One region of the Amycolatopsis sp. NPDC049252 genome, then DNA from elsewhere that is predicted to be linked to it. Evidence: predicted binding sites of a transcription regulator. Region 1 holds the regulator's gene; the other holds the start of a gene.

Evidence for each region. Region 1 encodes HspR, which represses chaperone genes until heat shock. Its sites were predicted from a motif close to ANNTTGAGTNNNNNNNACTCAANNT; they were not measured.
Region 2: a site for HspR is predicted at 1,459-1,483, ahead of lon (endopeptidase La). Genes of this name have one in related genera too.

The regions. Positions count from the first base shown of each region.
Region 1 covers NZ_JBICSQ010000004.1:215,423-218,826, reverse strand. Annotated here, with positions in the region: gene grpE (nucleotide exchange factor GrpE) at 1-162, shown strand, start outside; gene dnaJ (molecular chaperone DnaJ) at 199-1,380, shown strand; gene ACGFMK_RS08775 (heat shock protein transcriptional repressor HspR) at 1,386-1,811, shown strand; gene ACGFMK_RS08770 (DUF305 domain-containing protein) at 1,886-2,425, opposite strand; gene ACGFMK_RS08765 (lytic polysaccharide monooxygenase) at 2,422-3,180, opposite strand; gene ACGFMK_RS08760 (dienelactone hydrolase family protein) at 3,344-3,404, opposite strand, start outside.
Region 2 covers NZ_JBICSQ010000002.1:361,757-365,160, reverse strand. Annotated here, with positions in the region: gene ACGFMK_RS04655 (SAM-dependent methyltransferase) at 1-239, shown strand, start outside; gene ACGFMK_RS04650 (SAM-dependent methyltransferase) at 236-1,084, shown strand; gene lon (endopeptidase La) at 1,498-3,404, shown strand, end outside.

The sequences.
Region 1 (3,404 bases):
ACGGTCACCGTGGTCATGCGCCGCGGCTACCGCTTCGGCGACCGCGTGCTGCGGGCGGCGCTGGTCGGCGTGACCGACCACGAGCCCGGCGCGGCCCCGGTGGACCCGCCGGTCGGTGGCGAGCTGCCACTCGACGGCGGACCCGATGCGCAGCAGCAGTAAGCAGTATCCGGCTCCAGCGGAAGGAGGAGGCGCCCGATGAGTGCTCGGGAATGGATCGGTAAGGACTTCTACCGGGAACTGGGCGTCTCCTCCGACGCCACGGCGGACGAGATCAAGAAGGCCTATCGCAAGCTGGCCAAGGAGAACCACCCGGACGCGAACGCCGGCAACGCGCAGGCGGAGCAGAAGTTCAAGTCGGTCTCCGAGGCCTACGGCGTGCTTTCCGACGCCGGCAAGCGCAAGGAGTACGACGAGGCGCGGCGCCTGTTCGGCAGCGGCGGGGGCGGCTTCAACTTCCCCGGTGGCGCCGGCGGTTCCGGCGGCTTCGACATGGGCGACATCTTCGGCCAGGCCGGCGCCGGTGCGGGCCAGCAGCAGGGCTTCGGCGGGCTCGGCGACATCCTCGGCGGGCTGTTCGGCCGCGGCCGGACGACGGCGGGCGCGACGGCCAACCGGCCGCAGCGCGGCGCCGACGTCGAGACGGACGTCCGGATCGACTTCACCGAGGCGGTCAAGGGGGCGACCCTGCCGCTGCGGCTGTCGAGCCCGGCGACCTGTTCGACGTGCGGCGGCAACGGCGCGAAGCCGGGCACCTCGCCGCGGACCTGTCCGACCTGCAGCGGGTCGGGCCTGGTCAGCCGGAGCCAGGGCGCGTTCGCGTTCTCGGAGCCGTGCCGCGACTGCCGTGGCCGCGGGCAGATCATCGACGACCCGTGCCCCGAATGCGGCGGCGAAGGGGTCAGCACGCGGACCCGCACGCTGACCGTCCGGATCCCGCCGGGGGTCGACGACGACCAGCGGATCCGGCTGGCCGGCCAGGGTGAGCCGGGCCGGGGTGGCGCGCAGGCGGGCGATCTCTACGTCCGGGTGCACGTGGCTCCGCACGCGCTGTTCGGGCGCAAGGGGCTCGACCTGACGATCGCCGTGCCGGTGGACTTCACCGAGCTCACGCTCGGCACCACGATCACCGTGCCGACGCTCGAGGGCAAGGTCTCGCTCAAGGTGCCGCCGGGCACCGCCAGCGGGCGGGTGCTGCGGGTGCGCGGCAAGGGCATCGCGAAGCGCGACGGTTCGCAAGGTGATCTGCTCGTCACCCTCCAGGCGGCGATTCCCGCCAAACTGGACGACAAGGCGCGCGAGGCTCTGCAGGCGTACGCCGAGTCGATGGCCGGGCACGATCCCCGGCCCGAGATCACTGAGCTGCTCGAAGGCAGGTGAGTGGGATGTTCGGCGGGATTCCCCCGGAGGGGGACGAAGAGACCCCGGTGTTCGTCATCTCGGTGGCGGCGCAGCTGGCCGGGATGCACGCGCAGACGTTGCGCACCTACGACCGGCAGGGCCTGGTGTCCCCGGGCCGCACCTCCGGTGGCGGCCGCCGGTACTCGATGCGGGACATCGCGCTGCTGCGCGAGGTCCAGCGGTTGTCGCAGGAGGACGGCGTCAACCTGGCCGGCATCAAGCGCATCATCGAGCTGGAGAACCAGGTCGACGCGCTGCGGGCCCGCCTGACGGAACTCACCGAGGAACTGGCCGCGGCGTACGCGGCCGGAGAACAGGCCGCGGCGGCGGCGCACGCCTCCTACCGCCGGGACCTGGTTCCGTTGAACCAGCAGACGGCGATGGTGGTCTGGCGCCCCAAGCGCCGCTAGGTCACAAAAGCCCGTGAAGGCCCCCACATCGAAGACGGTGAGGGGGCCTTCACGGCGTTCAAGCTCCGGGCGCGTCAGAGCTTGAAGTTCAGGAGCTGCTTCACTTCGGCGCTGCGCGACTCGACGACCCGGCGGGCCAGGTCGCGGGCCTGGGCGTTGACGCCGCCGTTCGTGCCGTTCTCCGTCTGGGCCAGCTCGACCGCGCCCTGCTGCTGACCGGTCAGGACGTCCAGGAACCTGCGGCCGAACTCGGCGTCGGGCGCCGTCTTCAGCGAGCCCACCAGGTCGGTGGCGGCCAGCTTCATACCGCCGTGGCCCGCGTGGGCCTGCGGGTCCATGTTCATCGTCTCGGGCTGGTTCCAGCCGCGCAGCCAGCCCTTCATGTCGTCGACCTCGGTCTGCTGCGTCGACTCGATCGCCGCCGCCAGGACCTTCAGGTCCGCGGGCAGCGGCCGCGCCGCGGCCAGCCGGACGATCTCGATGCCCTGCTGGTTCTGCGGGATCAGCATCTGCAGGAACATCACGTCGGCCGCGTTGTACGAGGGGGCGGCCGCCGTCGCGCCACTGCCGCATCCGGCCAGCAGCAGCGCGACGACGACCAGCAGGAGCCTCACTGGCGCTGCCAGAGGGCCGGGGTGTTCGGCGGCTCCCAGCCCGCGATCGCCGTGTGCGGCTGGAGGCAGCGGTAGCTCACGCCGCCGTACGTCACGACGTCACCGGCCTTGTACGCCTTGCCGGCCGTCCACGTGCCGCCGGCCGGCGGGGTCGTGGTCGGGGGCGGGGTCGTGGTGGGCGGCGGCGTGGTGGTCGGGGGCGGCGTGGTGGTGGGCGGCGGGGTCGTGCCGCCACCGCCGATCTGGAGGTCGACGCAGCTGTAGAACGCGTTGGCCGTGTCGGAGATGTTCCAGATGGCCAGCACCTTGATCCGGCCCGAATACCCGGACAGGTTCACCGTGTGCGAGAGCGTCGCCGGCGGCTGCTGGTTGTTGCCGGGGAACGACGCGACGAGGGTGTTGCCGACGTAGTAGTCGTAGCTCGACGTGGCGTGCCGGGCGGTGAACACCCAGTTGAAGGTCACCGTGGTGCCGACGGACTTGGCCGGCCACGGCTTCGACTCGTCGGCCAGCTCGGCGAACTGGGACAGCCCGCCGTTGCAGCTGCGCAGGCCCTTCGGGCCCTCGACGCTCTGGGGTTCGTAGACGATCTGCCCGCAGTTCGGCACCTTCCCCGCCGCGCAGTTGGCCTGCCTGCTGGGTGGGTCGGAGATGTAGCCGTGGGCACTGGCGCTGACCGCGGGGAGGACGACCACCAGCACCGGCGCGAGGATCGCGCCGGCCGCAGCCGCCAACAGCTTGCGCTTCAAGGTCATTTCGGCTCCTCGAAGGGGGAACGACGTCGTTCCGGAGGGAGGGCGAACGAGCACATCCGGGGAAGATGTGGTCTAGACCATAAGTCGATTCGGGCACAACGGTCAATGAACTACCGCCATTCGGCGGTTTTCCTGCTCCGGTCGGCTCAGTGCGAAGGTCAGGTCACCGCAGGTGTTCGCCGAAGAACGACGTCACCCGGCGCCACGCGTCCTCGGACGCTTCG
Region 2 (3,404 bases), on a different contig from region 1:
ACGGCGAGGGCGAGATGCTGGCCGGGCTGCGCTGGTTCGTCGAGCAGTACCGGAAGACGAGCAACCCGGTGTGGCTGCGCGACCGCGACGAGATCGAGCCGCTGTTCGGCGACTGGCCCCTGCTGGAGCCGGGCATCGTGCACCTGCCGGACTGGCGGCCCGACCGGAAGCTGAACGCACTCGAAGCCGCCGCCCGCCCGTACGCGTGGTGCGGCATCGCGGAGAGGCCGGGCGGATGAGCGAAACCGCGCCGATCGCGCCGGCCGGGGTGGACACGGAGAAGCCGTCCGCGGCGCGCGTCTACGACTGGTACCTCGGCGGCAACCACCACTGGGCGGTCGACCGCGAGTTCGGCCGCCGCGTCGAGAAGGTGTGGCCGCTGATCCGGCCGATCTCGCGGCAGAACCGGGCGTTCATGAACCGGGTCGTCAAGACCGCGATGGCCGCCGGCGTCCGCCAGTTCGTCGACCTCGGCTCCGGCGTGCCGACCGCGGGCAACGTGCACGAGATCGTCCGCGACCTGCTGCCCGCCGGTGAACGCGCGTCGGTGGTGTACGTCGACTACGAGCCCGTGGCCGCCGCGCACTCCCGGCTGATCCTGGAGAAGGAAGAAGCGACGGACTGGGCGGGTCTGGTCGAGCGGGACATCCGCCGCCCGAAGGAGATCTTCGCGGACGAGGTGACCCAGGACCTGATCGACTGGTCGCGGCCGGTGTGCCTGCTGATGATCACGGTGATGCACTTCGTCGGCCCGTCGGACGATCCCGCGGGCCTGATGGCGGCGTACCGCGCGAAGCTCGCCCCGGGCAGCTGGCTGGCCCTGACCCACGGCACCTGCCGCGACGACGCTCCACCCGCTCGCGCGGCCGAGGTGAAACGATTCATCGACGCCTACCGCGACACGACGAACCCGGCCTGGTTGCGCACGGCCGAAGAACTGCTCCCCTGGTTCGGCGGCTGGCCGCTGTTGCCGCCGGGGATGACATCGTTGCCGGATTGGCGGCCGGAGGCGCCGCCGAACGCCATCGACCTGGAGACGCGGCCGTTCGCCTGGTGCGCCGTCGCGCGCCGGCCAAGCCTCTGACCTTTCACCGTCGCCCGTCCAGGCTCTGCGAGGCACCCACTCGCCCGCTTTGGCGACCTTCACTTCGCCGCCCTACGCGGCCGCCCTGGCGAGAAGCGGCTGCCCCAGGTCGAATCGGCACCGGACGTGAAACTCCGGCTCACATCGGCGAGGGCAGCTCCCGCGCCCGCCCGCGGTCCACGACATCCGGCGAGCGGGCCGGCCACGCCGGCCGGCCACCGCCCGCAGTCCGCGGCCAAGCCACTGAGCTCGAGTCTCGTCGCCCCGATCCGCGCGGCCCCCAACGCCATATGGAGCACTCAGCCCCCTCTGACCTGCGGGTTCGCTGATCGCTGTGGGCGAACGCACCATCGGAAACAAACCCGCCCATCGGAGAGTTGAGCTAGGCAGACTCAACTACCCGAGGAGTGCACATGTCCGACACCCGCCTCCTGCCCGTGCTCCCGCTCGATGACGACGTCGTGCTGCCGGGCATGGTCGTCCCGCTCGACCTCACCGACACCGAGACGCGGGCCGCGGTGGAGTCCGCCCAGGCCAACACCCCCAGTCAGGCGTCGTTCCCCGGCATCCGGTCGACCGGCGGCTTGAAGGCCAGCAAAGGCGAGGTCCTGATCGTCCCGCGGGTCCACGGTGAGTACGCCGAGTACGGCACCGTCGCCACGGTCGAGCGCATCGGGCGCGTGCCCGGTGGCAAGGCCGCCGTGCTGCTGCGCGGCACGAGCCGCGCGCTCGTCGGCCGGATGGCCGACGGTCCCGGCGCCGCCCGCTGGGTGCACGCCGAGGACGCCCCCGAAACCACCGACGACCGGACCGCGAAGCTCGCGGCCGAGTACAAGGCCGTCGTCATCTCGATCCTCCAGCAGCGCGGCGGCTGGCAGCTGATCGACGCCGTCCAGCAGGTCGAGGACCCGTCCGCGGTCGCCGACCTGTCCGGCAACGCGCCGTACCTCGACACCGACCAGAAGGTCGAGCTGCTCACCACGCTCGACGTCACCGCACGCCTGGAGAAGGCGCTCGAGTGGAGCAAGGAACACCTGGCCGAGCTCGAGGTCACCGACACGATCCGCAAGGACGTCTCCGAAGGCATGGAGAAGCAGCAGAAGGAGTTCCTGCTGCGCCGCCAGCTCGAAGCGATCCGCAAGGAGCTGGGTGAGCTCGACGGCTCCGCCGACGACACGGACTACCGCGCCCGCGTCGAAGGTGCCGAGCTGCCGGACGCCGTGAAGAAGGCCGCGCTGGCCGAGGTGGACAAGCTGGACCGGACGTCCGAGCAGTCCCCCGAGGGCGGCTGGATCCGCACCTGGCTGGACACCGTCCTGGAGCTGCCCTGGAACGAGCGCACCGAGGACGTCTACGACATCGCCGCCGCGCGCGCCGTTTTGGACGCCGATCACGCCGGTCTCGACGACGTCAAGGAACGCATCATCGAGTACTTGGCCGTGCGCAAGCGTCGCGCGGAATCGGGTCTCGGCCCGGTCGGTGGACGCCGGTCCGGCGCGGTGCTCGCCCTCGCGGGCCCTCCCGGGGTCGGCAAGACCTCGCTGGGTGAGTCCGTCGCGAAGGCCATGGGACGCAAGTTCGTCCGCGTCGCCCTCGGCGGCATCCGCGACGAGGCGGAGATCCGCGGCCACCGCCGCACCTACGTCGGCGCCCTGCCCGGCCGGATCGTCCGCGCCATCAAGGAAGCCGGCTCGATGAACCCGGTCGTGCTGCTCGACGAGATCGACAAGGTCGGCGCCGACTACCGCGGCGACCCGACCGCAGCGCTGCTCGAGGTGCTGGACCCGGAGCAGAACCACACGTTCCGCGACCACTACCTCGAGGTCGAGCTGGACCTGTCCGACGTCGTGTTCCTGGCGACGGCCAACGCGCTCGAGACCATCCCCGGCCCGCTGCTGGACCGGATGGAGCTCGTCACGCTGGACGGCTACACCGAGCACGAGAAGGTCACCATCGCCCGCGACCACCTGCTCCCCCGCGAGCTGGAGCGCGCCGGCCTGGCCGTCGCCGACGTCAGCCTGACCGACGCCGCGTTCAGCCGGATCGCCGCCGAGTACACCCGCGAGGCGGGCGTGCGCGACGCGAACCGCACGATCGCGAAGGTACTGCGCAAGATCGCGACCAAGGTGGCCCTGGACGAGGTGTCCTTGCCGCTCACGATCGACGACGCCGATCTCGAGACCTACCTCGGCCGGCCGCGTCACCTGCCGGAGTCGTCGCTGCCCGCGTCGACCCAGCGGACCGCGACCCCCGGTGTGGCCACGGGCCTGGCGGTCACGGGAGCCGGCGGTGACGTCCTCTACATCGAGGCGTCGCTGGC